DNA from 3 places in the Pseudoalteromonas sp. CO325X genome. Region 1 is predicted to be linked to each of the others. Evidence: predicted binding sites of a transcription regulator. Region 1 holds the regulator's gene; each other region holds the start of a gene.
What was found. The regulator LexA, encoded in region 1, represses DNA repair genes until DNA is damaged. The targets are predictions, from matches to a motif close to TACTGTATNNNNATACAGTA.
Positions count from the first base shown of each region.

Region 2: EXT46_RS13545 (SulA-like leucine-rich domain-containing protein) is a predicted target of LexA. The motif match lies at 2,067-2,086, and genes of this name have one in related genera.
Region 3: uvrD (DNA helicase II) is a predicted target of LexA. The motif match lies at 4,747-4,766, and genes of this name have one in related genera.

Region 1 is NZ_SGPG01000020.1:5,071-15,566, reverse strand. Features, by position in the region: gene cyoE (heme o synthase) at 1-389, opposite strand, end outside; gene EXT46_RS09985 (COX15/CtaA family protein) at 404-1,393, opposite strand; gene EXT46_RS09980 (hypothetical protein) at 1,404-1,907, opposite strand; gene EXT46_RS09975 (SURF1 family protein) at 1,894-2,628, opposite strand; gene EXT46_RS09970 (DUF2909 domain-containing protein) at 2,658-2,960, shown strand; gene EXT46_RS09965 (cytochrome c oxidase subunit 3) at 2,860-3,735, opposite strand; gene EXT46_RS09960 (cytochrome c oxidase assembly protein) at 3,755-4,297, opposite strand; gene ctaD (cytochrome c oxidase subunit I) at 4,297-5,871, opposite strand; gene coxB (cytochrome c oxidase subunit II) at 5,868-7,001, opposite strand; gene lexA (transcriptional repressor LexA) at 7,320-7,937, opposite strand; gene EXT46_RS09940 (HNH endonuclease family protein) at 8,157-8,906, shown strand; gene EXT46_RS09935 (STAS/SEC14 domain-containing protein) at 8,972-9,337, shown strand; gene EXT46_RS09930 (DUF924 family protein) at 9,338-9,868, opposite strand; gene grxB (glutaredoxin 2) at 9,967-10,496, shown strand, end outside.
Region 2 is NZ_SGPG01000024.1:14-10,509, forward strand. Features, by position in the region: gene EXT46_RS13530 (VC2046/SO_2500 family protein) at 177-686, shown strand; gene EXT46_RS13540 (YchJ family metal-binding protein) at 1,080-1,448, opposite strand; gene EXT46_RS13545 (SulA-like leucine-rich domain-containing protein) at 1,574-2,023, opposite strand; gene EXT46_RS13550 (NCS2 family permease) at 2,281-3,573, shown strand; gene EXT46_RS13555 (hypothetical protein) at 3,915-4,679, opposite strand; gene cysB (HTH-type transcriptional regulator CysB) at 5,011-5,988, shown strand; gene EXT46_RS13565 (L-serine ammonia-lyase) at 6,045-7,421, opposite strand; gene EXT46_RS13570 (CoA pyrophosphatase) at 7,503-8,096, opposite strand; gene pabB (aminodeoxychorismate synthase component I) at 8,093-9,442, opposite strand; gene EXT46_RS13580 (fumarate hydratase) at 9,597-10,496, shown strand, end outside.
Region 3 is NZ_SGPG01000003.1:29,005-39,500, reverse strand. Features, by position in the region: gene EXT46_RS01660 (ABC transporter substrate-binding protein) at 1-467, opposite strand, end outside; gene EXT46_RS01655 (GNAT family N-acetyltransferase) at 476-2,539, opposite strand; gene uvrD (DNA helicase II) at 2,517-4,682, opposite strand; gene EXT46_RS01645 (GNAT family N-acetyltransferase) at 4,825-5,262, opposite strand; gene EXT46_RS01640 (HAD-IA family hydrolase) at 5,240-5,932, opposite strand; gene xerC (tyrosine recombinase XerC) at 5,935-6,867, opposite strand; gene EXT46_RS01630 (DUF484 family protein) at 6,864-7,475, opposite strand; gene dapF (diaminopimelate epimerase) at 7,472-8,302, opposite strand; gene EXT46_RS01620 (lipoprotein) at 8,369-8,554, opposite strand; gene cyaY (iron donor protein CyaY) at 8,701-9,021, shown strand; gene EXT46_RS01610 (alpha/beta fold hydrolase) at 9,022-9,681, shown strand; gene EXT46_RS01605 (DUF2914 domain-containing protein) at 9,704-10,496, shown strand, end outside.

The sequences.
Region 1 (10,496 bases):
GCCATCAGCGTTAAAATGGCACACAGCCAGTTAGCAGCGCTAACCAAAGCAGCAAACCCAAGCCCACCAATCAGTGCTGCAAACATAAAGCCATTGCGCTCACTCACTCTGCCACGGGCCACCGGGCGATGGCGAGTGCGAGCCATTTTCATATCAATTTCTCGGTCCACAATATGGTTAATCACCGCTGCGGCTGCTGATAATAAGCCGATACCCAGTAAGCTCACTGCTTGCAATAACCAACTGCGCCCCATGTCGGGAGCTAAAGCTACGCCAACCCAAGCGGTTAATACCAACATCAGCACAACCTTCGCTTTGCACATGGCTAAATAATCACGCCATGTGGTGTCTTTACTATCTCCGTACTGCCAATAAATCGCTTTGCTCATAGCCTGCTCCCTTATTAACTTTTTGATTTTTGTAGATAACACAACCGCACTAAGGTCAGTAATAGCAATAGCGCCATCAAGTTATGGGCAAGTGCCACATTTAACGGAATACTCATCTGTACTAACGCGATACCTAAACTTATTTGCGCCACTAAGGCCGCCACAACCCAGCCACACGCCTGTTTAATCATCTGTGATTGCGCACTGCGAAATACCTGCCACATGGCACTGAGCAACACCACGGCGGTAATGAGTGCGCCAAAGCGATGCAATAGATGAATAGACATACGCGATTCGAACGACAACACCCCAAACTCATAATTACTGTGCTCGGTAGGTAGCTGGAAAACACTACTGAGTGAGAACGCCTCACTGCCCGCACACATCGGGAAACCAATACAATGTGTGGCTGCATAATTTGCCGCGAGCCATCCCCCTAAGGCAATCTGTATCACCACCACAACTAACGCGGACAGGCTCCAACCTAGACTTGCTCGCGCTCCGGGGTCGCCACCAAATACGGGCTGAGAATGGGTTCGCAGGTAAAGTAACCACAGTAAGCTAGCAATGGAAAAGCCACCAAGAAGATGCCCCATCACCACCAAAGGTTGTAAATTCATGGTCACCGTCCACATGCCCAGTAAGGCTTGGAAAATAACCAGTAACAACAACACCATTGGTAGACGCAACGGGACATGAGGTAACTTTGCATGGCGTAATGCATACACTGCTAAAGCTAGGATCAATAAGCCTAGGCCGCCGGCAAAATAGCGATGCACCATCTCTTTGAGGGCTTTACCTTGATCTACCTGCGCACCAGGAAAGTGCTGCTGCACTTTTTGTATTTCATGGGCTTGATCGGGTACGGTGAGAAAGCCATAACAACCGGGCCAGTCAGGGCACCCTAGTCCTGCATCACTTAAACGTGTATAAGCGCCCAAGCCCACCACCAACACTGCGAGAATGGCAGTGCATAACACCAGAGTTTTATAATTTTTTGTCATACTGGCCTCGTTAGCTGCTGCGAGAATAGTTAAGTAGTTTTTTAATGTCTTTTAGTAATCCTTTGTGGATAAGTCGGTTTTGCTGCTCCTGCTCAGCGTAGTCATATTCCAATACCACCAAACCATGGCGATCTATCAAGTACAGATGACCTGCTTTTAATGCACTGGGCACTGAATCCACATGCAACACCTCGGGTACCTCGGCGCTGCGTGGCCTCTCCCCTAATACTGCCATGCGCACCTTACTTTGGTTTTTCCCGAGCGCTACATAGAGCGACTGCATGTCTTGCCACTGGGCTTGGCAAGGGTCACAATCAGCTTGATTCACTAGCGCGATAGTCCAGGGCGACACGGGGTACTGGCCCCACTGTTCAAGTTCCACCTGCTCACTCATTAAAGTGCCGTTATTACTGGTACTTGCTGGTAGCCAGCCACTTTTAAGAACGGCAATAGCCGCAACAACGGGAATAATGAAACAAGCAATAAAAATCACTAATGGTTTACGATTTGTCATACCCTCTCCTTGCACGCCAAAAGGCGGTAAGCGCAATCAATAACGCCGCTAAGGCGATGAGAAACCACTGCCATGCATAGGCTATATGCTTTTCTGCAGGCATGGTCACAGGCTGGTAATGTGGCTCGGTAGCAACTAACGGCGAAGGCGTTTGCGCATACGCCATAAAATTATAAACGGGGACTCTCGCTTGATTCGCGATTTGTGTTATATCGATTTGCTGTACACGCTTAGGCCAACCCATTGATGGTGAGCTTTGCGCCAAGGTAATTGACCCTAACGGGCCTTCTTTAATGAGCACATCATCAAGCGTTATCTGTGTCGGTAGCTGCAACTGAGGCAGTTGCTCACGTGTTGTTGGCGCAACAATGAAGCCAAGGTTGACCAGTAGCCAGCGACTAGCTCCTTGAGGCATAACCAACACCAATACGTCGTAGCCAACCCGGCCTTGATAAACCTGGTTATCAAGCAACCAGTAGTGCTGTAGCACACGACCAGACACTGCGGTTTGCATACCTGTGGCATCAACATCTGAATTGATCAGGCGCTGAGCTTGGGTAAAAGGAATGCGCCCTTTACTGGCCCATTGCTGCAATAGCTGCTCGCGCTCTTGCTTTTGCTCGGCGCGATCTAACTGCCAGAAACCCAAGCCTACACAAGTACTTACTACTAACACGACAATGCTACTCCACAAAAATGCGCTAAGCTTATGAGTATTCACTCGCACACCAATTAGAGGAAAACTGCACTGTGCTTATAAAAATTATTATTGTTGCGCTGCTACTTTTTGTCATATACACCTTATTCCGTGCCATGTTGGCTATGCTGAAGTCTGACTCCAAGGTGCCGATGTCGCACTACCTAGGCAAACGTGTTGCCTTGTGCGCCATCGTCCTGATTATTATTCTGCTCGCACAGCAAGCTGGCTTGCTGCGCTTTAACCCTTCTCCGATCACAACACATACACAAATACGAATAGACACAACCACACCACATCAACAAAGTGCCAATACCAAGCCGCAGCCTGAAATGCGAAGTGCTTTTCACTGCTAAAGTGCCCTTTGATTACGCGAATGAGTACCACGGTAAGCATGATCGCCCCTAAGGTGACATGCATACCGTGGAAGCCTGTGAGCAAGAAGAAGGTATTGCCATAAATACCCGAGTCTAACTTAAGGCCTAAATCCTGATATGCGTGAATATATTCTTCACCTTGAAGAAACAGAAATATCGCGCCGAGTATCACCGTCAGGGCAAGAAATACCGTAAGCTGTTTACGGTTGTCTTTCTCAATTGCAGTATGCGCAAACTGTAAAGTCACCGAAGAAACTAGCAAAATAATGGTATTAATTAGCGGCAAACCTTGCCATCCCATAGCCTGAGTTGTATCACCGCCTGGTGTTAACTCTAGCGGCCATGAGGCGCTAAATTCAGGCCATAACACTTCGTTGGTCATCAAGTTATTACCTTCGCCACCAAGCCAAGGTACAGCCAACATACGGGCATAAAATAGTGCCCCAAAAAAAGCGCCAAAGAACATGACTTCTGAGAAAATGAACCAGCTCATCCCTTGTTTAAAAGAACGATCCATTTGCGCCGAATACAAGCCACTTTGTGACTCATTAATCACATTGCGAAACCACCCCACCAGCATGTACACCAGCACCGCAATACCAGCAATAAGCCAATAGGTACCAGAGCCACCGCCTTGCTCTAACTGCATAACGCTAAGACCCGCGCCCACAGCGATAAAAAACAACGCAACAGCTCCCACTATCGGCCAGGGGCTTTGCTCCGGAACATAATATTTTTCGTATTGATTACTCATTTCGTTAACCTCGCTCGGTTTATCGCGCTTGCGCTGCGAGTAAGTCTTGTCGCTTAGCGCTGATATCAAAGAGGGTGTAAGACAGCGTTAATTCCTCATACTCCTGCGGCAACGCAGGGTCGACATAAAAGCGCAATTGGTATTCAAGCCGTTCATTGGCTTGTAGCGGCTGCTGGTCAAAGCAAAAACACGCCAATTTGTGTAAATACTTGGCTGCGAGCCCTGGAGAAACAGATGGAATAGCCTGCATGACTCGCGGCTCACCACTGGTATTCGCTGCGGCAAATGTCACCACTGTCATCGCCCCGGGTTTCACCACCACTTCTTGCTTTTGCGCTAACACTTCAAAGGGGGCACCACTTTGCGCATGGGTTGTAAAGCTCACCGTCACTTCGCGAGAGTCATCCACATGCTCGCTTTGCTGCGCCTGTTCGAGTGAGGGCTTACCATTAAGCCCTGTTACTTCGCAGAACACGTCGTAAAGCGGCACCAAGGCAAAGGCGAACGCAAACATGCCGATGACGCTGATGACTAGTTTCTTTAATAACGGTGCGTGGTTCATTACTGCACCTTAGGTGGCGTTTCAAAGGTGTGGTAGGGTGCCGGAGATGCTACCTCCCACTCCAAGCCTTCTGCGCCATCCCACACTTTCGCTGGTGCTTGCTCTCCAGCCTTGATGCACTTGAACACCACGGCAACAAACAGCAGTTGAGAGAGTCCAAAGGCGAAACCACCAATACTGATAATGGCGTTAAAATCAGCAAACTGCAGCGCATAGTCTGGAATACGCCGTGGCATACCCGCCAAACCTACAAAATGCATGGGGAAGAACAGCACATTAACGCTGACTAACGACAGCCAGAAATGCCATTTCGCCAACGTGGTGCTATACATGTGCCCAGTCCATTTTGGCAGCCAGTAATAAGCAGCGGCCATAATCGAGAACACCGCCCCGGTCACTAAAACATAGTGGAAGTGCGCCACCACGAAGTAGGTGTCATGGTACTGGAAATCCACTGGGGTAATTGCCAACATCAACCCTGAGAAGCCCCCGAGGGTAAACAACACAATAAAGGCGATAGCAAACATCATTGGTATTTCAAAGCTGATGGCACCGCGCCACATAGTGGCTACCCAGTTAAATACTTTTACTCCCGTTGGCACCGATATCAACATGGTCGAGTACATAAAGAACAATTCCCCGGCCAGTGGCATACCGGTGGTAAACATATGGTGGGCCCACACCACGAAAGACAGCAAGGCGATGGAGGCCGTGGCATATACCATGGACGAATAGCCAAACAGTTTTTTGCGTGAAAAGGTAGGAACTATGGTGGAGATAATGCCAAACGCTGGCAAAATCATAATGTACACTTCCGGGTGACCAAAGAACCAAAAGATATGCTGGAACATCACAGGGTCGCCACCACCGGCGGCATTGAAGAAATCAGTGCCAAAATACTTATCAGTGAGCACCATGGTCACCGCACCCGCCAACACCGGCATCACTGCAATTAATAAAAACGCAGTGATCAACCAGGTCCACACAAACAGCGGTAATTTCATCCACTTCATCCCTGGAGCACGCATATTAACGATAGTCACAATGACATTAATGGCCCCCATGATGGAGCTTATCCCCATAATGTGAATGGCAAATACAAACAGGGCAGTATTGTCGTTGCTGTAGGTGGTCGATAAGGGCGCATAGAAGGTCCACCCAAAGGCCGGACCGCCGCCTTCCATAAACAGCGACAGCAATAAGATGGCAAAAGCGAATGGCAGAATCCAAAAGCTCCAGTTATTCATTCGCGGCAAAGCCATATCTGGCGCGCCAATCATCATGGGGATCATCCAGTTAGCTAAGCCCGTAAAGGCAGGCATCACGGCGCCGAAGACCATAATCAAACCGTGTACTGTGGTCATTTGGTTGAAAAAATGAGGGTCAACCAGCTGAAGTCCTGGTTGGAATAGCTCGGCTCGGATCACCATTGCCATGGCGCCACCGGTTAAAAACATCAACAACGAAAATAATAAGTACAAGGTGCCGATGTCTTTGTGGTTAGTAGTAAAAAGCCAGCGTTTAATTCCGGTTGCAGGCCCGTGATGTTCATGTGTTGCAGCTGCTGTACTCATTGTTCCTCCCCATCAATATAGGCCTGAATCACGCTTGGTTGAACGATGTCACCGGTTTCATTACCAAAGGCATTGCGTTGGTAAGTAACCACCGCTGCCAACTCTTTAAGCGTAAGTTGACCGACAAATGCCTGCATCGCAGTCCCTGGCTTACCGTGCAGCACAATATCGATATGGTCGTTAATATCGCCGGTGGCTATGGGACTGCCTTTAATGGCGGGGAAGACTCCAGGTAAACCAAGCCCCGTAGGCTGATGACAAGCTGCGCAGCGAGTGATGTACACTTGCTCGCCCGATGCCATAAGCTCATCTTCTGAGAGGATTTGTTCTAGCAGCTCAGCATCAGCCTGCGCCTGAGCTTGCTTCGCTTGTTTCTGCTCTGCCAGCCAAGCGTCAAACTCTTCAGGGGGTTTTGCTTCTACGACCACCGGCATAAAGCCGTGGTCTTTGCCGCATAACTCGGCGCACTGGCCGCGATACGTACCCGGTTCGTTTACGCGCGTCCAAGCTTCGTTGATAAACCCAGGGTTAGCGTCTTTCTTTACTGCAAAATCGGGCACCCACCAAGAGTGAATGACGTCATCCGAGGTCATTAAAAAACGTACTTTTTGATTAGTGGGAATGACCAAGGGTTTATCTACTTCGAGGAGGTAATTGTCGCCCTTATTTTGCGCATTTTTGATTTGCTCTTGAGGCGTAGACAGCAGTGAGTAAAAGCCCACATCGTGACCCATATACTCGTAGTGCCATTTCCATTGTGATCCAGTCACCTTAATGGTGATATCGGCCTTTGATGTATCCTCCATAGCAATCAGGGTTTTGGTGGCCGGAACAGCCATGGCTATGAGAATAACAAATGGAATCGCTGTCCAAAGTATTTCTACTTTGGTGCTTTCATGAAAGGTAGCGGGGGTGACCCCTTTTGACTTGCGGTGTTTGAGCAGCGCCCAAAACATCACCGCGAAAACAACCACACCAATCACACAGCATATAATAAATATGGTCATGTGTAGTTGGTAAACATTTTCGCTAATGTCAGTTACCCCTTGGCGCAAGTTGTACTTGCTATTCGCGGACACCAATTGAGGGAATAACAGACATAGCAACATGAGGGAGCTCAGCTTCTTCATGTGTACCATCTCCTTATTGTTGCGCAATGCAAGGAAGAGGCGGTTACAGCTTAATACCCAATCTTCGTTATTATTATGCTTTTACCAGTCGACAACTTTGACCCTAAACAAACTGTTGAAAAACCGACCAGCAAAGCCTGTAATATAACCAATTAGTCAAAGATTGAGCTAATAGCAAGTTAATACACTATTTTTGTTTACGTTTTATTAATAAATTAACAGGGAGATTCAAACTGTTAGAAAGCACTGTGGCTAAGGAGGGAACGTGGGGAAAGCCCCTAATAACCGACCTATTAGAGGCAAAATAAGTAAATTTAATTACATCCAGTCGGCGTTTCGGATCACACCTACAGCTAAGCCTTCAATATTAAAGGATTCGTTTTCTAAATCGACTTCAATGGGTGTGAATTCTTCATTCTCTGCATGCAGCAGAACCTTACGCCCAGCTTTTTCTAAGCGCTTCACGGTGACATCTTCATCAACCCGCGCGACCACCACTTGGCCGTTTTCAGCCACCTGAGTGCGATGTACCGCTAATAAGTCGCCATCCATGATGCCGATGTCTTTCATACTCATGCCATTTACGCGCAGCAAGTAATCTGCAGCAGGCTTGAACAACAATGGGTCTATCTGGCAGTGACTCTCTATATGCTGTTGGGCAAGAATAGGCTCGCCCGCAGCAACGCGGCCAATTAAAGGCAGGCCCAATTGTTCGGGTTCTTCTTCCTCGACCAATTGAATACCTCGACTCGCGCCAGGCTTCATTTTAATTACGCCTTTCTTAGCCAACGCCTTAAGATGTTCTTCTGCGGCGTTAGCACTGCGAAACCCCAGTGTTTGTGCAATTTCTGCACGCGTCGGCGGCATGCCGGTATCTTTAATAAAGACTTTAATCAGCTCAAGAATTTGCGATTGGCGTTTAGTTAATGGGCGCATACAACTGGGTTTCCATACAGTACATTTAACTGTGAGTATATACAGTTAAATGAAAATCGCAAATAAAATCAGGGAATTTGCTGACTGTTGCAACCTTAATTAATGCAACTTCGCTTTTGTTCATATGCAACCTCACCTCATACTCATAAAGTGATAGGTGACGAATGCGCGACAATGCTTTAAAGTAGCGCTGTTTTAGTCATATTATTAAGCAGTTAGATGACTCGCCAAGGTGTATTTTCAGCGTTCCTTTTACTTATTTCGGCACTGACGATAGGTGCGTGCAAAGCCGATACGGTCAAGATGTCGCGCAGCGGCCTTTGTCACCCTGAAGACTCTGCTCATTATCAACGCACTCAATCTTTCACTCCCTATGCGAACTTAGAAAGCTGTCTAGCAGACGGTGGACGTTTACCAAAGAACTACACTAAACACACATCAGAAAATAGTTATCATCGGGATAACTGGCCACATTGGTTAGACACCGATCACGACTGCCAAGACGCCCGTGCTGAAGTGCTGATTGCCCAATCACACACTAATGTAAGCTACACCACCCAGGCGCGCTGCACCGTCACCAGCGGTCAGTGGCATGACCCTTATTCAGGGCAGATACTACGCAATGACGATGACTTAGATATAGACCATATTGTGCCGCTTAAATTTGCCTATGAACACGGTGCTGCCACCTGGAGTCGTTCGCAAAAGGCACAATTTGCCAACGATATGGAGAACTTGCTTGCTGTTGATGATGGCCTAAATCGTAGCAAAGGAGCAAAAGGTCCTTGGCAATGGTTGCCGCCGCACCAAGATTACCGTTGTCAGTACATTCAGCGCTTTAATTACATCATGAGCAAGTATGACCTTCGCTACTCGCAAAGCGAAAAAGACCAAGTTCAGAGTTTGCTGCAAAGCTGCGTAGGTGAAACTTTAAACCTCAGCGCACTGCCCTCAACCGTGCACCAATAACCAACCGTTTGAAAGTAAATATTCTATATTGATAGAGCATCCAATGAACTCGTTGGCGAGGATATATGCTCAATATCACTATAAACGAAACACACAATACTGCCCTACTCGAACCACAAGGCCAGCTGACAGCAGAAGACTTTGCAGCAGCAGTGCGTATTATCGACCCTTACATTGAACAGCATGCAAAGCTACATGCTCTCATTATTGCTACTGAACACTTTCCGGGGTGGGACTCATTTGCCGCGTTACTCTCTCATCTGCAATTTGTGCGTGACCATCATAAAAAGGTGAACAAAGTAGCCATTGCCACCAATTCGTTGCTTGGTGACTTTGCCCAGCAACTAGGCGCACACTTTATTCATGCAGAGGTTAAATCCTTTCGTTATGAACAACGTGAGCAAGCGAAGCAGTGGGCACAAAGCCCTTAACTAAAAGCGGCTACCGGGCTGATTTAAAAACGCCTGCTCAGCGTCGCTCGATTGCCGACCGAGAATATCATTACGATGTGGATAACGCCCAAAACGGTCAATGATTTCTTTGTGAGCCAGTTCATATTTATAATTACTCAAGGGCCGAAAAAGCTGCTCGGCCACCACATGAATCGCCTGGCTCTCACTGTGCATATAGGGCATGTATAAGAAACTACGCTCGGTATCATCAAGTTCCAAAGCAAACTTTTTTTCCACCGCATTCTGCGCCAAACATAAAGCCAGTGTATCGGTTGCAAACGCTTGGGCCGTATCGCGGAACATATTACGAGGAAACTGATCCAGCACTATAATTTCACATAACGCGCCTCGAGCAGATTTTCGCCAAGAATAAAGCTCGCCTTGGCGCGCTGCCTCGTAAGTAGGTAAAAATTGCTTTTTTATTGTGGCGTCAAAGTCGGCGCTTTTTTTAAACCAATCCTGTGGACTGCTGTGAGTAAACCAAAATTCGTAAACGGATTCATATTGCATGATGATCTAATGGCGAAAGTTTGCTTTCGTCCGGCAACTATTGTTTAGTTACAGCTAAGGCCAAAAGGTAGTAATTCGCAAGCTCTGAGGTATTTTTTATGAAGCTGTTTATATTTGAACATTGCCCCTATTGTATAAAGTCGTTACTGGTTGCACGCGCCTTGGGCTTAGAGGTGGACGTACGCTTCCTCCTCAACGATGACGAGGCCACCCCAAACCAGTTAGTGGGCAAAAAAATAGTGCCTATTTTGGTCAAAGATGATGATACCGCGATGGCCGAAAGCTTAGATATTGCCGAGTATTTCTGCACTCTTGCCAACAAGGAGCTGTCACAGGGAGAGCACTTTAATCAAGCCCAACAGTGGGTTGAAAAGCATCTTGAAACCTTTTTACGGCTGACCTTTGTGCGCTGGCCGCAGCTGGCTCTACCGGAATACGCGATTGATACCGCTATCAGCTATTTTCGCGAGAAGAAAGAGCAGCGCCTGGGCGAATCTTTCGATAGCGTGTTAGCCAACAGCGACGCTGATATCGCCACAATGGAACACGCATTGAGTGAGTTAACATGGCTGCAAACCCCAGAACATATTACTTGGGCCGATGTGGCGTTGTTTCCGTTTCTGCGCAA
Region 2 (10,496 bases), on a different contig from region 1:
AACCAGCGAAGGCAATGCCGTCAGATTTACAGTCTGATCCCTTTGGCCGCTCGGGAACCCCTCCTAAACAACGGCGGCGATAATAGCAAACTCAGAGTCCAAGTAAAGAAAAAAACTAAAGAAAGCTGAAAAAAGGCCGATAACTGCTTAGAAGTAATTCAGGTTGAATAAAGTTTATGCAAGTTAAGCCCGTCATTCGTAACGAACTACAAATGGACTCGCAATTATGTCGCAGTGTCCATGAGGCCCGTCGTGGAGACTTTGCTTGGCTGTTAGCATCATTATCAGCAGATGCACTCGATTTTGCCCAGTTTCACCTTCCCAAATCGGAACTAGAATCTCACCAAGTGGATGAGCAGCAGTTGCGATTGCAATTAGGCGCTGCGCCTGCAAAACCAACGGCATTACCGGATTACCACATAGATAGAACTCAGCATGACAGGGCATTATTGGCGCAAAGCTCAATGACAACTCTGCGCTTAAAAGAGTGTCTAACCCCCGAGCCTTTGGCAGTGCGAGACGACAAAACCTATGTTCCACTACCTATAATTGACAATTGCGATCCGAGCGTACAGGCAAAACATCATCGCCAATATGAGCCACTGAACGAGCCGCAAATGGATAGTGCAGCTTTTTACGATCAACTTGTGGATATGAATAAGTCTTCCTCTTTAGCACACGCGTAGTGGCCTGCGCATAATGGCGTTTGGCCAGTCAGAGCGCGCTAATCAGGGTGCAATAGCAGGTGCGAGCCAAGGGGCTCTTGTACTAGGGTCTGTTGATCTTTGCTGTTCTATTTTTGTTCTCTTTGAGCGTGCTTTTATCGCGGCGCTCGATGTGTGGCCTAGTAATCTAAGCGAATATTGAGCAACAATGAGAAAAGTGCGCTCAAAAGAACCGTTCGGCAGCACTTGATTGGCTTTTCTACTGTGTTATCGGCTGGCTCACATAGAATAACTATGCAACGCAGCCTCTGCCTTGTATAAAACCCAATCAAACTGCTGCAAAAACGAACTTGAAAGGTCAACAGACCCTAATTAAGCGAATACCTAAAGCTGCCACCGGGCGGCGGCATCACATCAAGGCATACAGCATTTTTTGAATTTATTGCCACTTAAGCATGGGCAGGGATCGTTGCGTTTAAGCTTTACATCAGCGGCTTCAAACAACCGCCCGCTGTCGTATTTCCACTGGTGGTGGCGTTGAATGAACTGTGAGCGTTCATGAATACAGTGAAGGGTGTCAGCAATGATGTAAAAAGCCTTAAATTCAACATAGGCCAAAGCATCGCCAGGCTCATAATCCATTATGTGTAAGCGCACAAAACGCGCAGCTTGGGCAAATTCAGCCACTTCCTCTCTGGGGTTTTGTTCTAGGGCTTTCTCTGAGCAGGTAAAACATAAGTAATCAATAGCTTGTTCACAAAATGCACTATAACGAGAGCGCATCAGGCTCTGGGCGTCGGGGGCATCAATAGCTCTACTTACAAACCGGCCGCAGCAATCAGCAAAAGGCTGCGGCAATCCACAATGGCACATCGCATTTTCTAACTACAAGGAATCACGCCACTATATTAGCAGACTTGTAACTGCGAGGGCACAGTTGTTTGTTCGCTGGCGTTATGCTCGGTAGTGAAACAGTAAAGCTGTGCTTTAGCTTGGTGGGTATTAAGTTGTAAGGCTTCGAGTTGCTGCTGTTTTAAAATATCCGTCCAGGTGATCACCGCCGCAAAACGGCCATTTTGCAGCGCACAATTAAGCATGTATTCCATATCAACAACATGTTTAGCCCGAATTACCAGCAATTTATTCGTGTCGATAGAGCAAGCGTCCAATAGGTGGCGGCTAGGCACATTGTCAGGGGCGACTAATAGCGTCCAGCCATTATTTTGATTGTAACGATGAACGATTTTAAGCATCTCAAATGTTGCAGAAATCTCATCCTCAGTTTTTACGATATTGATCACATTAGGGTTATCTTGCTGATAGCTTTTAACATGACGAACACTTGCTGTATGTAACATAATTGCCTCGCTGTGGATTTTGTGAACCATATACAGTGTTTTATACAGTATGCGTATACAGTAGTTTATACAGTTGTTCAGTGCAAGTTTTTTTTGTTTCTTTTTTAAACGTCTTGTTCGTTGCTTTAAACGCTTAGCGATACCGAAGAAGCTAAAGCCGTGTTTCGGTGCCAATATTGCTGTGTAAACATGCGGTCATTTGTCCGCATTTATGCTAGTATCCGCCGCTTCTATTTTACGTATCATTGTTTACTCCTATGTTCGAAAGACTGTTCAAAATAAAATCGCATGGAAGCTCTGTTAAGCGCGAGGTTATCGCAGGACTCACGACCTTTATCACCATGGTGTACATCGTGTTTGTCAACCCGGCAATGCTAGCAGAGGCGGGAATGGACCAAGGGGCAGCATTTGTAGCAACCTGTATTGCTGCTGCTATCGGTTGCTTCATTATGGGTTTTTGGGCGAATTATCCGTTGGCATTAGCGCCAGGCATGGGCTTAAATGCATTTTTTACCTACGGCGTAGTATTAGGTATGGGTTACACCTGGCAGGCGGCTTTAGCGGCGGTGTTTATGTCGGGGTGTATCTTTTTAGCGTTGAGCCTATTTAAAGTCAGAGAGTGGATAATCAATGCCATTCCACTGGTACTTAAGCGCGCTATCGCCACAGGGATTGGCGCTTTTCTGGCGCTCATCGCACTGAAAAACGCGGGTATTGTTGTTGCCAGTCCAGCCACGCTCGTTCAGATGGGTGATATTACCAGCAGTGGGCCTTTGCTCGCTATCCTGAGCTTTTTCGTAATAGCGGCGTTGTTGTATCGTGATATCAAAAGCGGCGTATTGATCAGTATCATGTTGGTAACAGGCATTGCGTTATCTATGGGGCTGGTTGAATATCAAGGGGTGATCTCAGCGCCACCGTCCATCGCTCCTACCTTTATGCAATTAGATTTTGCCTCAGCGTTAGAGTTATCCATGCTCAGTGTCATTTTCGCATTCTTGTTTGTGGATTTGTTCGACACCTCAGGCACCTTAGTGGCGGTAACGCAAAAAGCGGGATTGGCCGATGAGCAAGGGCGTATGCCACGTTTGGGTCGAGCACTGAGTGCCGATAGTACAGCGACAATTGCAGGCTCTATGCTTGGCACCTCTACGACCACTTCCTACATCGAGTCAGTATCTGGTGTGTCAGTGGGTGGGCGTACAGGCTTAACAGCTGTGGTGGTGGGCTGTTGCTTCCTACTGATGATGTTTTTTGCTCCTTTGGCAGCCATGGTTCCAGCTTATGCAACAGCGGGTGCGATTTTGTATGTCTCGGTGCTCATGCTGCAAAACCTTAAGCTGATTGATTGGGATGATATGACAGATGCGATTCCAGTTGCCGTGGTGCTGTTGATGACGCCGTTAACTTTTTCCATTGCCCACGGCATTGCCCTTGGCTTTATCGCCTATACGGCGGTGAAATTAGTGTGTAATAAGGGGGCGGAGATTAGCTTGAGTGTGTGGATTCTAACAGTACTATTTTTGCTTAAGTTCATGTTTTTATCTTAGTAAGCAAGGTCATATATAACAGCTAAAAAGGCACAGCTATGACGCTGTGCCTTTATTTTTTGTATGAGCCAACGAGCTTCAAAAAACCAGCCTCTATTGTCAATTGTCGCTCCTTGACGTCGCACTTCGCAGCCGTACCATGGCTAGCCCTGCGTACCGGCGCAGCATTATGGAGAGTTTGGTTTTGGGTGTTCGCACACACAGCTGGATGGTATGTATGGCTCAATGATTGAAGGTAGTGGGCAGATTTTACGTAAGGTATTTACCCTGCATGGCCCGGTACAGGCAGCAGATAGGCGATGTTTGATATCGGCCTATCTGTTATAGCTTGATTTACGCTGTTACCACTTTTTCTTTGGCGCGAATAACACATCCAAATCGTCTTTTTCTTCCTCTTCGCGTTTTTTACGGGCGGAGGCGTTAGAGGCTTTCAACTCAGAGCTGATCTCGTTGAGATAATCCTCAAGCTGATTTTTCTTATTCGTGACATAATCGTCGCTGTAATTCAAGGCGGTAATTGTGGCATACGCTTTTTCGAAATACTGCCGTGCCGAGCCAACCATATTGGCGTTTCTTGCAGCCACGCCGCGCTTAATTTGGCTTTCAATATTTATCTTTAATTGCAGGCGCTCAAAGGTTTTGTCCTCTTGCATAAACACAGGGGTATCGATTTTGCCCTTGCTGTGTTCAGAGCGCATGATGGTGCGCAGCTTCTTTATTCCCTGTATCAATGAAATAAGCTGTTTGTCATGATCGGGAAGAGCAAAGTTTTCGCCCATATTAGCGCTCTCATCAACGCCACTGGTTAAGCGAGTTTTTGCATCATTAAGCCGAGATTTAAGCTCTTTCGAGGAGGGAGATAACTCAACCATGGCGGCGAGCGCATCGTGAATTCGACGATAAAGAATCATCATCACATTATTAGATAACGGGATATTGACACTGTTGACCAGCACTTCTTCCGTCTCTTCTATTATTTTTTTCTGCTTTGCGAGCTCTTGGCGGCGCTGAGCTTCTTGCTTTTCTTTATGCTGTTGCACTGCACTTACCCAAACCGCAATAACGATAAGCGCGACAATTAACATAATAATGATAGAGACTATCATACCCCGATTCTCTTACTCATTGAGTTGCCCAATTACCACCCATCTTAACCGAAAGAACCTAGGTTGGGGTAGTAATACACGTTAAATTCATGAAATAACATTAAATAAAATAAGAGTATAGGAGAACATCGCAGCCTTGAACATAAATCAACAGTACCGAGACATAATTAAATGTGCTAGCCTAGCTAATTGCAATAGCTAAAATGTATAAGAAGATGGGCTCAAGGTGTTGATTTGCCTTCCCATTCACCAGGAAGATTAGGGTCTAGGCCACTGCGTATAACGCCTGGTGCAATCGCAAGTAAAATAATAATAGAAAGTAACAACGACCATGAAACTACAGCAGCTAAAGTATATTGTTGAGGTGCTTAATCATAACCTCAATGTATCCGCCACAGCGGAGAGTCTTTATACTTCGCAGCCCGGTATCTCCAAACAAGTACGTATGTTGGAAGACGAATTAGGGGTGCAAATTTTTGGACGCAGTGGCAAGCACCTGACGCACGTAACCAGTGCCGGTAAAGACATTATCAATATTGCTCGTGAGATTCTCTCCAAAGTCGAGGGAATTAAGGCTGTAGCCAATGAGCATACCTTGCCAGACCAAGGTAAACTTAATATTGCCACCACCCACACTCAAGCGCGTTATGCTTTGCCGGAAGTCATTCAAGGCTTTATGAAAAAGTACCCGGCGGTTTCATTGCATATGCATCAAGGTACGCCGCAGCAAATCTCTGATGCAGCGGCACGTGGAGATGCTGATTTTGCTATTGCAACAGAAGCCTTACACTTGTATTCCGACTTAGTGATGTTGCCTTGCTATCACTGGAATCGCAGTATTGTGGTGGCGAAAACTCACCCGCTGGCGCAAAAAGCCGATAACCTTAGTATTGCTGATGTTGCTGAGTTTCCGCTGATCACTTATGTGTTTGGCTTTACGGGTCGCTCAGAACTAGACAAAGCGTTCAATGCTCAGGGGTTAGAGCCCCATATAGTCTTCACCGCCACCGATGCGGACGTTATAAAAACCTATGTACGTTTAGGTTTGGGCGTCGGGGTGGTCGCCTCGATGGCTGTTGATGAAATCACCGATAAAGATTTAGTGTGCATTGATGCCAGCCACTTATTTGAGGCTAGCACGACCAAAATCGGCTTCCGTAAAGGAACGTTTTTGCGTGGCTACATGTATGACTTCATTGAGCGTTTCGCGCCGCACTTGACCAAAGATCGGGTTGAAAAAGCCTGCTTATTACGTAATCAAGATGACGTCGATGCGATGTTCGAAAGCATTGAGTTGCCAGTGCGCTAAGTGATCAGTGATATGATATGAAAAAAGGCGCCTGTTGGCGCCTTTCTTTTGTGCGATTAACACTCAATGATGTTTACCGCCAGACCGCCTCGAGCGGTTTCTTTGTATTTGGTTTTCATATCATTGCCGGTGTCCCACATGGTTTTAATCACTTTATCCAAGGAGACCTTTTGCTCACCGCTGCCGCGCATGGCTAGGCGTGAGGCATTAATGGCTTTAATCGCACCCATGGCGTTGCGCTCTATGCAAGGCACTTGCACAAGGCCGCCCACAGGATCGCAGGTGAGACCGAGGTTATGCTCCATGCCGATCTCAGCGGCATTTTCTACATGCACTACGTTACCGCCCATGATTTCCGTTAAGGCGCCCGCAGCCATTGAACAGGCAACGCCCACTTCGCCCTGACAACCCACTTCGGCCCCGGAGATAGAAGCATTCTTTTTGTACAAGATACCAATTGCTGCTGCGGTCAGCAGGTAGCGCGTGGCGATATCGCGATCCACCTCTTTGATAAAGGTGTGGTAATACATGAGTACTGCCGGCAGGATACCTGCGGCGCCGTTGGTGGGGGCAGTGACTACTCGACCCCCAGCGGCGTTTTCTTCGTTTACGGCAAGAGCGAATAGGTCAACCCAATCCATTGCTCTAAGTGGGTCGTTATTGTTCTCAACATTTAACTTTAAATATAAGCTGGGTGCGCGACGGCGAACTTTTAGGCCACCGGGAAGAATGCCTTCGGTGCGCATACCGCGTTCAGTACAGGCTTTCATCACCTGCCAAATATGAAATAACTCATCTTTGATATCAGCTTCGTCGCGCAAGGTCTTCTCATTGGCCATCATTAGGCTTGAGACGCTCAGGCCGGATTCCTTACAAAGCTCTAGCAGTTGCTGTGCGTTATCGAACGGGTAGGGGGCAGGATTTTGCTCACGGATATCCAGCGCAGCCTGCTTTTCCTTATCAAAGTCCTCGTCGCTGACGATAAAGCCGCCACCAATAGAGTAATACACTTGCGAGGCAATGCGCTCATCACCCTTAAAGGCAATAATCTCCATGGCATTAGAGTGCTTGGGCAAAGTCTTGCGGCGATGAAATACAATCGCCCCTTGCTTTGGAAACTTAGCCTGGTGGGTTTTATTGAGATAAATAACCTGCTCTTGCTCGATTTTGGCCAAAATATCGGGCACGGCGTCGGCATCGACCGTCTCTGGGTCGTACCCGGCCAGCCCTAAAATAACAGCTTTACCTGAGCCATGGCCAACACCGGTTTGACCCAAGGAACCAAACAGCTCTACTTTTACCTCGGTAACATCCTCAAGTGTGCCTTGCTCTTGCAGGGTTTGCACAAACAACCGAGATGCGCGCATTGGGCCTACGGTATGGGACGACGACGGCCCAATGCCAATGCTAAACATATCGAATGCACTGATCATAAAATCTATACTCACATTGCCTTTGAACGGGCGCCTATCATAACGTTAAACACCAGGGATGTAATCCTCTGTACACTAATTTTAGCTGATCGGACCAAGGCGCTTCGTAAAGCGCTCAATAATTCGCTCGGTCGCTCCCCACAGCAGACCATAAGGGGTTTTAAAAACGCGAAAGTGGAGATTTTTTTGTTGCCGCTCGACCTGCAGAGACTGCCAGTTTTGGGTTGCTAACAGTTCAGCCAGAGGCACAAAAAATGCGGCTTCGACCTCATTTTGATCAATTTGCCAACGGGCACCGGCGCGTAGCTGTGCTAGATACGGCGTAATACTCATATCATTGAGGGTGCTCACCTCATCGAGACGGCCGATGATGGTGACATCTTTGTTGTCTATATTCAGCTCCTCGTGTAGCTCTCTAAGGGCGGTGTGAGCAAGCGTCTTATCCTCGCGCTCTTGCTTTCCCCCTGGAAAGCACAGTTGGCTGGGGTGGTGGCGCAGATGGGCGCCGCGTTTACACAGCAACACTTGTGCTCCGTGCTCAGACTCTGAGAGCAGCATAACCACAGCGCTACGGCGCTTTGGGTGGGTTGGAACAAAGCTGGAGGGCGCGGCACTGAGATTAAACCGCGCAATAACCTGAGCGCATGAGAGCGCCGCATGGGGTGGTTTTATCACGTCAATACCGGTAAGATTTTATTTACCTTATCGTAAGTCTCTTGGTACTCAGAGGCAACATCTGAGTCGGCAACAATGCCACCACCGGCCCAGCAATGTAGGGTATTGTCTTTGGCCACTAAGGTACGAATGGTGATACTGGTGTCCATATCTCCGCAGGCGCTAATGTAGCCAATTGAACCACAATAGGCGCTGCGCCGATGTGGTTCGAGCTCTTCAATGATTTCCATCGCCCGGATTTTCGGGGCACCGGTGATAGATCCGCCCGGGAATGCGGCCTTCAGTTGGTCGAGCGCCGTTTTACCTTCAGCCAATTGCGACTGCACGGTACTGACTAAATGATGGACAGCGGGGAAGCTTTCTATGGCAAAAAGTGAGGGCACATGCACCGAGCCCGGTTTCGCAACCTTGCCGAGGTCATTACGCAGTAAATCGACAATCATGACGTTCTCGGCGCGGTCTTTGGGGGAGCTTGCCAATTGTGCTGCCAAGGCTTCATCTTTTTTAGGGTCACTGCTGCGCGGCAGTGTGCCTTTAATCGGTTTGCTTTCGACCTGATTGTGGTGCACTTCGATAAAGCGCTCTGGCGAAATGGATAAAATGCAGCCTTGCGGCAAACGCATAAAAGCAGAAAAGGGGGCGCTGTTGTGGCTGCGTAAACGGCGATAGGCTTGCCATTCGCAGCCCTGATATGTGGCACTGAAGCGCTGTGCCAGGTTGATCTGATAGCAGTCGCCGCTGCGCAAATAGTCCTGTATCTTTGTAAATTTATCGGCATATTGCGCTTGGCTCATATTGGAGGCCCAGTCACTGGTTAAGGCAAACTTACCTGCGTTTGCGGCGGCGGGTGGCTGCAGGTAACGCTGTAAACGGGCTTCGACATCCACCGTTGGCTGGGCAATATAATACCATTGGCTGGCCGCTTTATCGTAAATTAAGGCATCAAGATAAAGACCCAGTTGCATCTGCGCCAAGGCAATATCGTCCGCCGCTAAGCTGGGTAGGCGCTCTAGGGTGCGTCCTAAATCATAGCCAAAGTAGCCAAGCCAGCCGCCACTAAAAGGCAGGTCATGCGCCGGGGATTGCGTGCACAGGCTAGCTAGGCGTTGCTGCATATAGGCGAACACCTCTTGATGCAGCTCAACGCCGTCTAGGTATACCTTGTTGTGCTCGACGCTGAGCGTCGCTTCAGGCTCAATCACTAAGATATCGAAGCGGCTATTGACGTGCGCTGCACTAGCAGAGTCAAGAAAAACCGCCCCTTTGAGATGGTGTAATTGGGCAAACACCTCACATGGCGAGGATGAGAGCGCCAATTTACGGCAATGTAATTGCGAATTTGTCATTATCTTCAACTCGAAGAACTAGCCCGAAACGGGCAGGGAGGTTATCATAAGTTACACTTTATCAGAAGACGCGGTCTAACCGTGCACACGTCACCGAGTCGTCGCACCGACTTATGTATTAACTGAAGGTGTGACCCAGTAGGAAGGATTAATCATGAGCACTATTCGCCAGCAAGATTTTATCGACAGCATTGCCGATGCGCTGCAGTATATTTCTTTTTATCACCCGCTAGACTTTGTTCAAGCTTTAGAAAAAGCCTATAACAAAGAGCAAAGCAAGGCGGCCAAAGACGCCATTGCGCAGATCCTTATTAATTCTCGTATGTCTGCCGAGGGCAAACGCCCACTGTGCCAAGATACCGGCATTGTTACTTGTTTTGTTAAAGTTGGTATGGATGTGCGGTGGGATCAAACCGACATGACGGTGCAGCAAATGGTGGATGAGGGAACTCGTCGTGCCTACACCAATCCAGATAACCCGTTACGTGCATCGATTGTTGCCGACCCTGCTGGCAGTCGAAAAAATACCAAAGATAACACCCCGTCCGTGGTGCACATTGATATGGTGCCAGGCAATGAAGTGGAAGTGATGATTGCGGCTAAAGGCGGCGGCTCTGAGAACAAAACCAAGATGGTGATGTTGAACCCTTCCGATGATGTTGCCGAGTGGGTAGAAAAAACCTTACCAACAATGGGCGCTGGTTGGTGTCCACCGGGTATGTTAGGTATCGGTATTGGCGGCACTGCGGAAAAAGCAGCGGTATTGGCCAAAGAGTCGTTGATGGACCCTGTGGATATTCATGAGCTGATCGAACGAGGGGCTGAAACGACAGAAGAGAAAATGCGCTTGGAGATTTTTGAGCGAGCTAACAAGCTCGGTATTGGTGCCCAGGGGCTCGGTGGTTTAACCACCGTCGTAGACGTAAAGGTCAAGACCGCGCCCACTCATGCGGCGTCAAAGCCTGTGGTGATGATCCCCAACTGCGCGGCAACTCGTCATGTGCACTTCACTCTTGATGGCTCGGGTCCCGCCGATTTGCAGCCGCCGAAATTA
Region 3 (10,496 bases), on a different contig from region 1:
CCTCGGTCTTTAAAGTACTGGGCATGAGCCATAGCTTCATCGTCGTAGCTAGTACGCAGATTAATAACGTTGGATGTTTCTAGATTGCGCAGAAAAGCTGCTCCAGAGTAGGGAAATAATAGCGGGACTTGGTGTTTGGAAATTAAATCGACGATGGCTGCAGTAGTCGGTGTCCCCATATAGCCAAACAGGGCATCGACCTTTCTTTGTGTGATGAACTCATGGGTATTAGCCACAGTATTAATTGGTTCATAACCATCATCCAAGACCGTCAGGTTGATGATGGTATCACTGTGTCTATTATGATTATCAAAGTAGAGTTGGGCGCCAATCTTAAGTGCCTTACCAATTTCTTGTGCGGGGCCGGTGAGTGCACATGACATGCCCAAACTCAGAGATTGCTTTTGCTTCGTCGCCACGGGCATTGCAACGTCAAGGGTGAGCGAAAGCAGTAGAGCACTGAGCATGCTGATCCTTAGGTTAGTATTTGTGAAGCTAAAGCTATTAATACCTTATTAGTCTGCTTTTTGCTTTGCTGCAAATCAACCACCCGCTTATTTATACCTAAGGTATGCAAGATAAGCGCTTGGGCTTCATCGTCCACGTTGAACAGCAATGACCAATTACCTGCGATTGCGCGGTACAGGGCTCCGTAGCATAGGTGCAATGGTATCTCATTATTCACAAAGCGAGTTAGACAAAGCCTGTCCGCTTCGGTGAGTGGCCTTGTTGGCGCTTCTTTTAACAGCTGTAATGTTAACTTTGGTGCTATGTCATTAAAGCAGTGGCTTAGCAACAGTGGCATATCTTGGCACCAGCTCTGATTCAGATTTGCAACACTCGAAGTACCCAGGCTGTTGAGACCTTTTACCATCAATGCACTGTGTTCACCACTGACATGGTCGCGTTTACTACCTAGTTTGATAGTGCGATAGTTGGCTGATTGCCAAAACGAGAGTAGCGCTGCATGCGCGCCAAAGCTAGTGCCAACAAGCGCTACCTGCGATTGTCGTAAGTCCTGCTCGATAAAGGACAGCAATAAATGACCCAACCCTTGATGGTGCAGCTTAGGCACAATGGCGATGCGCACTATGCGTGCATAACTTAATTGTCCGAGCTCTGCGTCGCCGGACATATTAATCATACTTTGCGCTAATAGATGGCCTTGAGGACGGCGCTGGCCGATGGCGATTGAGCTTGATATATCCTGATCTAACTCCCCCTCCATGCTGACAAGCGCCACGCCAATAACCTTGGCGTCATCGCGGCAGATATAAAGGTGCTGTGACGGTGCATCAAGCAGTTGCCGCAAATCATTGGCGGACGTCTGGTAGTGAGCGAGCACCAATAAGGAAAAGCATTGCTCCAGTAAGGCAGCATCAGTCAGCAAGCTATGGGCTGGCACTCTAAGCAGCTCCACTTCGCTGTTGTCCACCCTTTGTGCGGGCACCGGTGTGTGCATATCTAGTAACAGCAGTCGGTTGATGCTTTGCTCTAGTGGGTCGCCGTTAGCAAAACGTATGGGGGTAACCATATTGAAGGTGCGGTGATTCTTATAGGCTTTTTTCAAGAAGTCTAAAAATCGCAATGTATAGCCGCGACCGCTGCCTTCATAGCCGGCCATAGTGCTGGCAAAAACAACCCGAGGATAAAGCGTTAAGAGTTGCTTTAGTATCGGAATGGGTATGGTGGCCGCTTCATCAACAAATAACACGTCACATTGCGGCTGCTCACTGATTAATTTATCCGGCGGCATAAATCGTACGTTGGCCAGTTGATTGCCGTTGTCTGCATCGAGTTGTGCCTGCTCTGCTAAGTGCTTAAAAGCGCTGTCGAGGGAACGGCGTTGAATGGCACAGAGGATAATATCTTTGTCAGGCAGTTTCGCGGCACTTATGCCAAGTGCAGCTGATTTCCCACGACCCCGATCAGCGCTGAGCACCAAAGGCCGATGGGCACGCCCTGCGGCTGTTTTGATGATCATCGCTATAGCTTGCTCTTGCTCGCTGTAGTCCTGAGAACTCGCGGTCGTGTAAGTTAGCGATTGATAAGTAAGTGCTTGATGAGTTTGCGCTGATTGACAGAGGCTAAGTGGCTTACACTCGACTAATTGTTGCTCAAACCAGCGCCAAAACAAGCAACTCTCGGGCTGAGGGTGGCCATAAGGCAGAATTTTATTGATACCAGGGTCGACAAAATCGTGGGTATTTTCTGGCAGCATAACGACCATCAGGCCCCCGGCTTTAACAGTGCCAGCGGCTGCGGCTACCTTATCGGCATAAAAGCCGCTGTAGCAATCGTAGGCAACAAAGCTATGCTCTTGTCCAAGAATTTGATGCAGATGCTCCGGCCATTGGTTATCAACACAGTGGTTAGATTTACTTAAAGTGAGCCAGTCGCTGTCGGTATCCTGTTGCAAATATTGCAGTTGCTGTGTGCACCATGACGGCTCACCCCGCAGCAGCAACAGTTGCCGCCAACGCCGCTGGGTTAAGCCACTCAGTAACGAGGCTAGCTCAGATTGCTTGTAAGCGCGCATAAGCGGTGACCAACCATTTGCTACCAACATCGTCGAAGTTTACTTGTACCCGTGATTGCGGGCCAGCTCCTTCGTAGTTAAGCACGGTGCCCTCACCAAACTTAGCATGGATAACTCGCTGGCCGAGACTAAAGCCGCTGTCGGCAAACGCTGCTTGAGTCAATGAAGGGCTAAAGCGGTTAGCTTGTTGTGGCGCTGAGATTTTTGTTTTAACGCGGATCTCCTCTACACAGTCTTCCGGCATTTCTCGTAGGAACCGTGACGGGCTGTGATACTTTTCTTGGCCATATAAGCGCCGGCTTTCAGCGTGGGTAATATAGAGTTTATCCATGGCCCGGGTCATGCCCACATAACATAGACGGCGCTCTTCTTCTAAGCGACCACTTTCCTCTTGGCTTTGTTGTGATGGGAACATGCCTTCCTCTACGCCGACCATAAATACCAGTGGAAACTCTAAGCCTTTGGCAGAGTGCAGAGTCATCATTTGCACTGCGTCTTCGTGCTCTTCGGCTTGACCCTCTCCGGCCTCTAAAGAGGTATAGGCTAAAAAGCCTTGCAGTGGTGAGGAAAACTCTTCATCAACGGGTAATTCATATTGCTCGCAAGCGTTAATAAGCTCTTCTAAGTTTTCCACGCGAGCACGGCCTTTCTCGCCTTTTTCGGCCTGATACATGGCCATCAAACCGGTATTCTCTATGGTGTATTTTGCCTGCTCTGCGAGGGTCAACTCAGCAATACGCTGCTCCACCCCCTCAACCAACTCAATAAAGCGATTAACTGCCGTGGCGGCGCGACCAGACAAATGTTTCTGCTCTAAGATAGCCTTGGCGGCATACCATAACGGCAGCGACTCGGCTCGGGCACAGTCACGAATATGACTGAGCGTCTTATCGCCAATGCCTCGAGTTGGCGTGTTGATCACACGCTCAAAGGCGGCATCATCTTGACGATTACTCACCAGGCGCAAATAACATAATGCATCTTTGATTTCTTGGCGCTCGAAGAAGCGCATGCCGCCATAAATACGGTACTTTAATCCCTCTTGTAACAAGGCTTCCTCTAAGACTCGAGATTGCGCATTGTTACGGTAAAGAATTGCGGTATCGGTTAGCGCGTTGCCCGCATCCATCCAGGTTTTTATTTTGCCAACAATAAAGCGCGCTTCATCTAGCTCATTAAAAGCAGCATAAATGGAAATAGGCTCGCCTTGATTGCCGTCGGTCCACAGATTTTTACCCATGCGTTCTGCGTTATTCTCAATCAGAGAGTTCGCCGCTTTCAAGATGGTGGCAGTAGAGCGGTAATTTTGTTCAAGACGAATGGTATCGGCGTCGAAGTCGTCCAAGAAGCGTTTGATATTCTCGATACGGGCACCACGCCAGCCGTAGATACTTTGATCATCATCGCCGACAATCATCATGCTGTTGGTATCGCCTGCGATCAGTGCAAGCCAGCGGTATTGAATGGTATTGGTATCTTGAAATTCATCCACCAGAATATGCGCAAAGCGTTGTTGATAATGGCGCAGCAGAGTGGGGTTTTGCTGCAGTACCTCGTAGCATCGCAACAGTATTTCTGCAAAATCGACCAGTCCGGCGCGATCGCAAGCCTCTTGGTAAGCTGAATAGACGCGCAGCAATAGCTGCTCGTTGACATCATGGGCTTGGATGTCACCCGGGCGCAGGCCCTCATCTTTTTTGGCGCTGATATACCACGCAAGGTGTTTGGCTGGCCACTTCTTCTCATCAATATTCATGGCCTTGAGTAAGCGACGGATCATTCGCTGTTGATCATCGCTATCAAGAATTTGAAAAGACTCAGGTAGCTTGGCTTCGCGGTGATGGGCGCGCAAAATACGGTGTGCCAAGCCGTGGAATGTGCCTACCCACATGCCGCCAACGGAGCCTTGAATGGTCTGCTCGACACGAGCACGCATCTCTTTTGCGGCTTTGTTGGTAAAGGTTACGGCGAAGATGCTAAAAGGCGAAGCTCCTTCAACTTGAGTAAGCCAAGCGATGCGGTGCACCAAAACTCGGGTTTTGCCCGAGCCAGCTCCTGCTAATACCAGCATATTTTGCAACGGCGCTGCTACCGCCTCGCGTTGCTTGTCGTTTAAGCCATCAAGTAATTCAGATACATCCATCGCCGCTTTCCACCTGTCATAATTGCCACCAGTATAACAAGAGTTCCAGCTTGGCTAAATAGAATACTGTTTTTATAACCAGTGCGCTGTCTCTTTGTCATTCGCTATGGTTTTGCAGGCCCGACACTGGCACTTGATGGCTTTACAGCAGCTTGCTAAATACAATCTTAGTATCGGCATCAATTTGGCTATTAGCAGTGAGTTGTAGGTACTGATATTTCGCCAACATGGCACGCATAGCGCTAAAGCACAGCATGCTCTTAACTTGAGTTTCTTGATATCCATGGGCTTTGGCCCAGCGCTCTTGATATTGCAGCAGCGCCCTGGCTACCCTTTGAGAGCGATAACTGGGCACCACACCGCCAAGCCAGCTATAAAAACACTGTGGTGACAACGCAAAGCCCAGTTTGAAACCGATAATATGATGTTGCTGATAAGCCACGAGAGCAAGGAAAGGAGCCGCTGCGATTTTTCGCTCATAGCGAGCTAGGCTGGCCCCAGTGGCAAGCTCTGGAATACAACGCTGAGCTGTTAAACACTCGGACAAACTAACCGGTTTAAGTGAGAATCTCGAGCTCATGGATATCGCTAATCTCCATATCCGCTAGCCCCTTGTACTGGTAGCTAATCGCTTGGTTATTCAGCCATACACTCTTGCAACCAGCATTATTAGCGCCTTGTACATCGGTGTCTAAGCTATCGCCGATATGGATTATTTGCTGCGGTGTGACTGCCATTGCCTGCGCTGCTTTGTGGTAAAGGTCGCTATAGGGTTTAGCACGACCGTCCGGGCCGGCCATAAACACGGCATCAAACTGGCCATGAAGGTTAAAGCGGGTGACATCGACATTGCCGTTGGTGATGGCTATCAGGCGAAAGCGTTGGCGCAAAGTGTCCAATAATGCCAGCACACTGTCGGCAACAACAATGTCACTGCGGGCCTCGGCAAACGCCCGATAGGCATGTTCAGCATGGCTGTTATCAACGCCCATGTGATTCATGGCGTGAGTAAGTGCCTGCTTACGTAGGGCGGTAACATCATGCGCTAATGCTGGCTGCTGCATTAACGCCTGCTCGCGACAGTATTGCCAAAAGTCAGCTTCTTGCTCGCGCCATTGCGGCAATGTTTGTAAGTAATCATGTTGCGCCTGCAGTGCAGCCTTAATGACCGGATGATTGTTATACAGCGTGTCATCCAAATCAAAACTGAGCACTTTGGCTTGCTCTAAGGCGCGATTGAATCGAATCATAGTTACTTCTGTTTTTTGGCTCTAGGGTGGGTATTATCATACACCTTGGCAAGGTGTTGAAAGTCCAAATGGGTATAAACCTGAGTGGCGGACAAGCTGCTGTGTCCAAGCAACTCTTGCACCGCGCGCAAATCACCACTGGACTCAAGTACATGCGAAGCAAAAGAGTGGCGTAGTTTGTGTGGATGTACCTGGGCACTAATCCCTTGTTTGACACCCCATTCACGCATGCGCTCACGTACGTGACGAGCAGAAATGCGCAACTTGCGCTGTGATAAAAATAGCGCATCAGAGTCTTGGCCGATCAGCGCTGGGCGTATTTTTAGCCACGAGTTTAATGCGCTAATGGCTTGGCGGCCGACAGGAACAATACGCTCTTTACGGCCTTTACCTAGGACCCGAACTTCTCCGCCACGCACGTCTATATCGGTTACATTTAAGCTCACCAGTTCGCTGATCCGCAAACCACTGGAATACATCAGCTCCATCATGGCTTTGTCACGAACTGCCAGGGGATCATCATCATCAATATCCAACAATTGATGCATTTGGTCTACATCTAAGTTACGAGGCAGGGGCTTATCGAATTTTGGCCCTTTTACGTACTGCGCCGGGTTGTCGTGGTGCTGGTGGTAAAGCTTCAAATAGCGAAAAAAAGCCCGCAGACAACTTAATTTTAAACTGACGGTACGTGCACTTAGGCCTCGTGCTCGCAATGACATGGCGAACCGGCGAATATCATCAGCGCTTAAGGTCAGCCAACCATCACGCTCTTCATGATAAAATCGCGCCACTTCGAGAAGTTGCCGTTGATATTGTTCTAAGGTGAGTGGCGAATATTGTTTTTCAAAACGAAGATAATCACTGTACGACTGGACAGGTGCGGCCCAAGTGTCAGCCATGGTCGAAAATGTTAGCGCCTGCGACTCGCTCATGAACTGGTAGCGAGACGCTCTTGTAATGCTTTCACAAACTCGAAGATAAAAAAGCTGTCCTGCGCGGGCTCAAAATGCAGTTCATCTTCGCTGGCAAATGCGAGCAATGCCAAGGGCGCATCCGGCTCACCAATTAAGTACAATGCCGCGCTCTTGCAGGTATGATTAAAGATCAATGCCTGCTCTTGCTCCGAGAGACGTCCTAGATAATGGCCTTGTGCGTGTAAACGGCTATTTATTAGCGGTTGCAGAGCGTCATTGTACTGAACCAACTTGCACTCGTTAAGCTGCAGTTGCTCGCAAATAAGTTGCTCTAGGCTACTGGCAAGCTCGACAAATTCACAGTCACTCATAAGCTGGCGATGACAGGCACTGAATACTTGGTAAACCTGTTCATTTTGCTTCGCTTGACTTACAAGTTGTTGTAATTGTTCTTGAAGAGCAAGGTTTTGTTCTCTCAATAGCTGCTGCTGGCGCAGTTGTAAGGAAGCGACGCTCTCATGCTGAGAGCCAAAGTTCATACAAGCAAACACGCCCGGATTTTCTAAAAAGAAGTCTGGGTTCTGTTGTAGGTATTCACTGACTTGCTGTGTAGTTAATTCGCTCATAAGGCTATTTGTCCGTCAAAAACATGCTCTGCGGGGCCCGTCATCTTGACTGGGTGACCTTCACCTTGCCACCGTATTTGCAATGCTCCGCCTGGTAGGTCTACCTTGACGTTGCGCCCAAGCTTGCTTTGCAACTGGCCGACAACGGCGGCTGCACATGCACCGCTGCCACAGGCTAAGGTTTCACCTGCGCCACGCTCCCACACTCTGAGTTTAATATGAGACTCGTCAATAATCTGCATAAAACCGACATTGGCACGCTTTGGAAAGCGTTCATGCTGCTCAACAGCTGGACCTAGGGTGTGCACCTCGGCGGCAGTAATGTCTTCAACCTCGATCACACAATGTGGATTACCCATCGATGCGGCGCCCATAAATAATGTATGTTCTTGGTGGCGAAGAATATACGTTAGCTCACGCTTATTGGCTTGCAGCGGTATATCTTTGGGCTCTAATATTGGCTGCCCCATATTGACCGTCACTTGCCCGTCTTTTTCAATATACAGCGTCATATTGCCGCCTTTAGTAGAAACGGTGATTTTATGACGATTAGTGAGTCCCTTCATACGTACGAAGCGAGCAAAACAACGTGCGCCGTTACCGCATTGTTCAACCTCGTTGCCATCGGCGTTAAAAATGCGGTAATGAAAGTCTAAATCCGGTGAATAAGGTGCTTCCACCATCAGCAGCTGGTCAAAGCCAACGCCAAAATGGCGATCCGCCAAGCGCTTGATCTGGTCTCGGGAGAGAAAAATATTTTGGGTAACATTGTCCACGACCATAAAGTCATTACCCAAACCATGCATCTTTGAAAAGTTAACTAACATAACGCTTTATAATCGCTCACTCTATGCTGTTACTATGCCTACAAAGTTGCGCCAAGGCCATTGCTTTTACTGCTGTGGCGACGGCTCTGCGTTATCGTTTGCGGTTTCCTTGGCATTTAGCGGTGTTTCTGCTTGTTGGTTATCTACTTGTTCTTGTTGTGGCAAATAGAGCGCGCCGCTTTGACCACACGCACTGAGAAGCGTTAAGCTGGAGGCTGCAAGGATACGAAGCAAACGATGACTTTTGTACATAGCGATTCGATAGATAATTAATATGACTCGTTTTATAATCGCAGAGTAACAGAAAATACAAAAAATGTAGTCGTTGCCGTTGAATTATTTCCCATCGAACGTTACTGCGAGCATATAGGAGCGCAGCCACAATGAGCGAAACTACCATGACCGATACCGAATACCATCAGTTAGCCGATGCCTTGATGCTAACAATAGAAGAGCAGATAGACGATATTGATGCGGATTTAGATTATGAGTCTGCAGCTGGCATATTAGAAATTATCTTTGCTGATCGCAGTAAAATCGTCATTAATAAACAAGCGCCATTACATCAAGTTTGGGTCGCTACTAAGTTTAACGGACACCATTTTGAACTACGCGGCGATACTTGGATTGATAACCGCTCTGGTGCGGAATTTTGGCAGTTTATGTGTGATGCGGCGAGTAAACAAGCGGGTGTTGAAATCCGCTGGGAGCATGATTAAGTGAGTAGCTTTGACGGCGTGAGTGTGTTTGATGCACCAGAGCACAAATGTACAGTTATCTGGCTTCATGGTTTAGGCGATTCTGGTGAAGGATTTGCACCTGTTGCTGCACACTTAAATCTACCAGTCGAGCTCGGGGCCAAGTTCCTCTTCCCCCATGCCCCGGTGCAAGCGGTGACCATCAATGGTGGTATGGAAATGCGCGCTTGGTACGACATCAAATCTCTTGATCTAGATAAACGTGCAGATGCCCAAGGTGTGCAACAATCGGCGCAAAGTATCAGTACATTAATAGATGAGCAGATAGCGGCCGGGATCCCAGCGGATAAAATTATTCTAGCTGGCTTCTCTCAAGGGGGAGTTATCGCCTTACACTTAGCGCCGCGTTACCATCATAAGTTGGCCGGTGTTATGGCGCTATCAACCTATATGTCTGAGCCTGAGCGCTTAACGGATGAGGCCCGCCATCGCGATCTTAATATTTTCATGGCTCATGGCGATTTTGACAATGTGGTGCCTTTAGAAGCAGGTAAACAAGCCTATACTTACCTGCAAAATGAAGGCATGAACGTATCTTGGCAATCTTACGCTATGGCCCACCAAGTCTGTGATGCCGAGCTGCAAGCTATTCGACAATGGCTGCTTGAGCGACTAAGTTAATAATGATTCAGGAACAACGGTAATGGGACAAAAAATCGTGATCACAGCGAATATGAATAACAAGACTCAACGTATTGAGCGCAAGGAAGTGCAATATCAATGGCATTGGCGCCGCATCGTTGGTGCTGCAACGCTTGGTTTGTGTTCTGTGGCTGCGATTTGGTACCTAGCATTTACGCCTGCCAACGCCGAGCAGGGCGAGGTGAATACGGCGTCCTCCGATGGTATACAGAGTCAGGCTGAAGCGCCCAATGAAAGTGCGCAAGAGGTCACGGTTGCAAAAGCAGCACCCGCCGCGTTAGCTGCGCAGGCAACAGTGCAATCGAGCCAGCCCCACAAAGAAGATGAAGTAGAGGTTGACTCAAAGAGCGCCATGGTGGAGTCTGAGCAAACGCTGGTGGCACAAGTGAGTACCAATGAAACGAGCACTGTTGAGAGCTCAGCGTCCGCGTCCTCAACTGAGGCACAGGCGAATGACACGACAGTGGATGCGCCTGCGCCCGAGAGTGAGTTTAATACTGAGGCTAAAGTAGCAAGCTTGTCTCAAGGCACCAAAATTGACACCGACAAGGTAAGCCGAGCGGTGCTCACAACCGCTGTGCAAGACCGCGAACCGATTAACTCTCTTGGCCAAGAAGTCAAAACCAGTGACTTCCAGCAACAGCTGTTTTTCTTCACCGAATTACATGGTTTACAAGGACAAAAAGTAAAGCATGTGTGGTACTTTAATGACCAAACTATGGCCAACGTTGAGCTCGGTGTTCATACCACTCGTTACCGTACCTTCTCGTCCAAGAACATCATGCCAAGCCAGC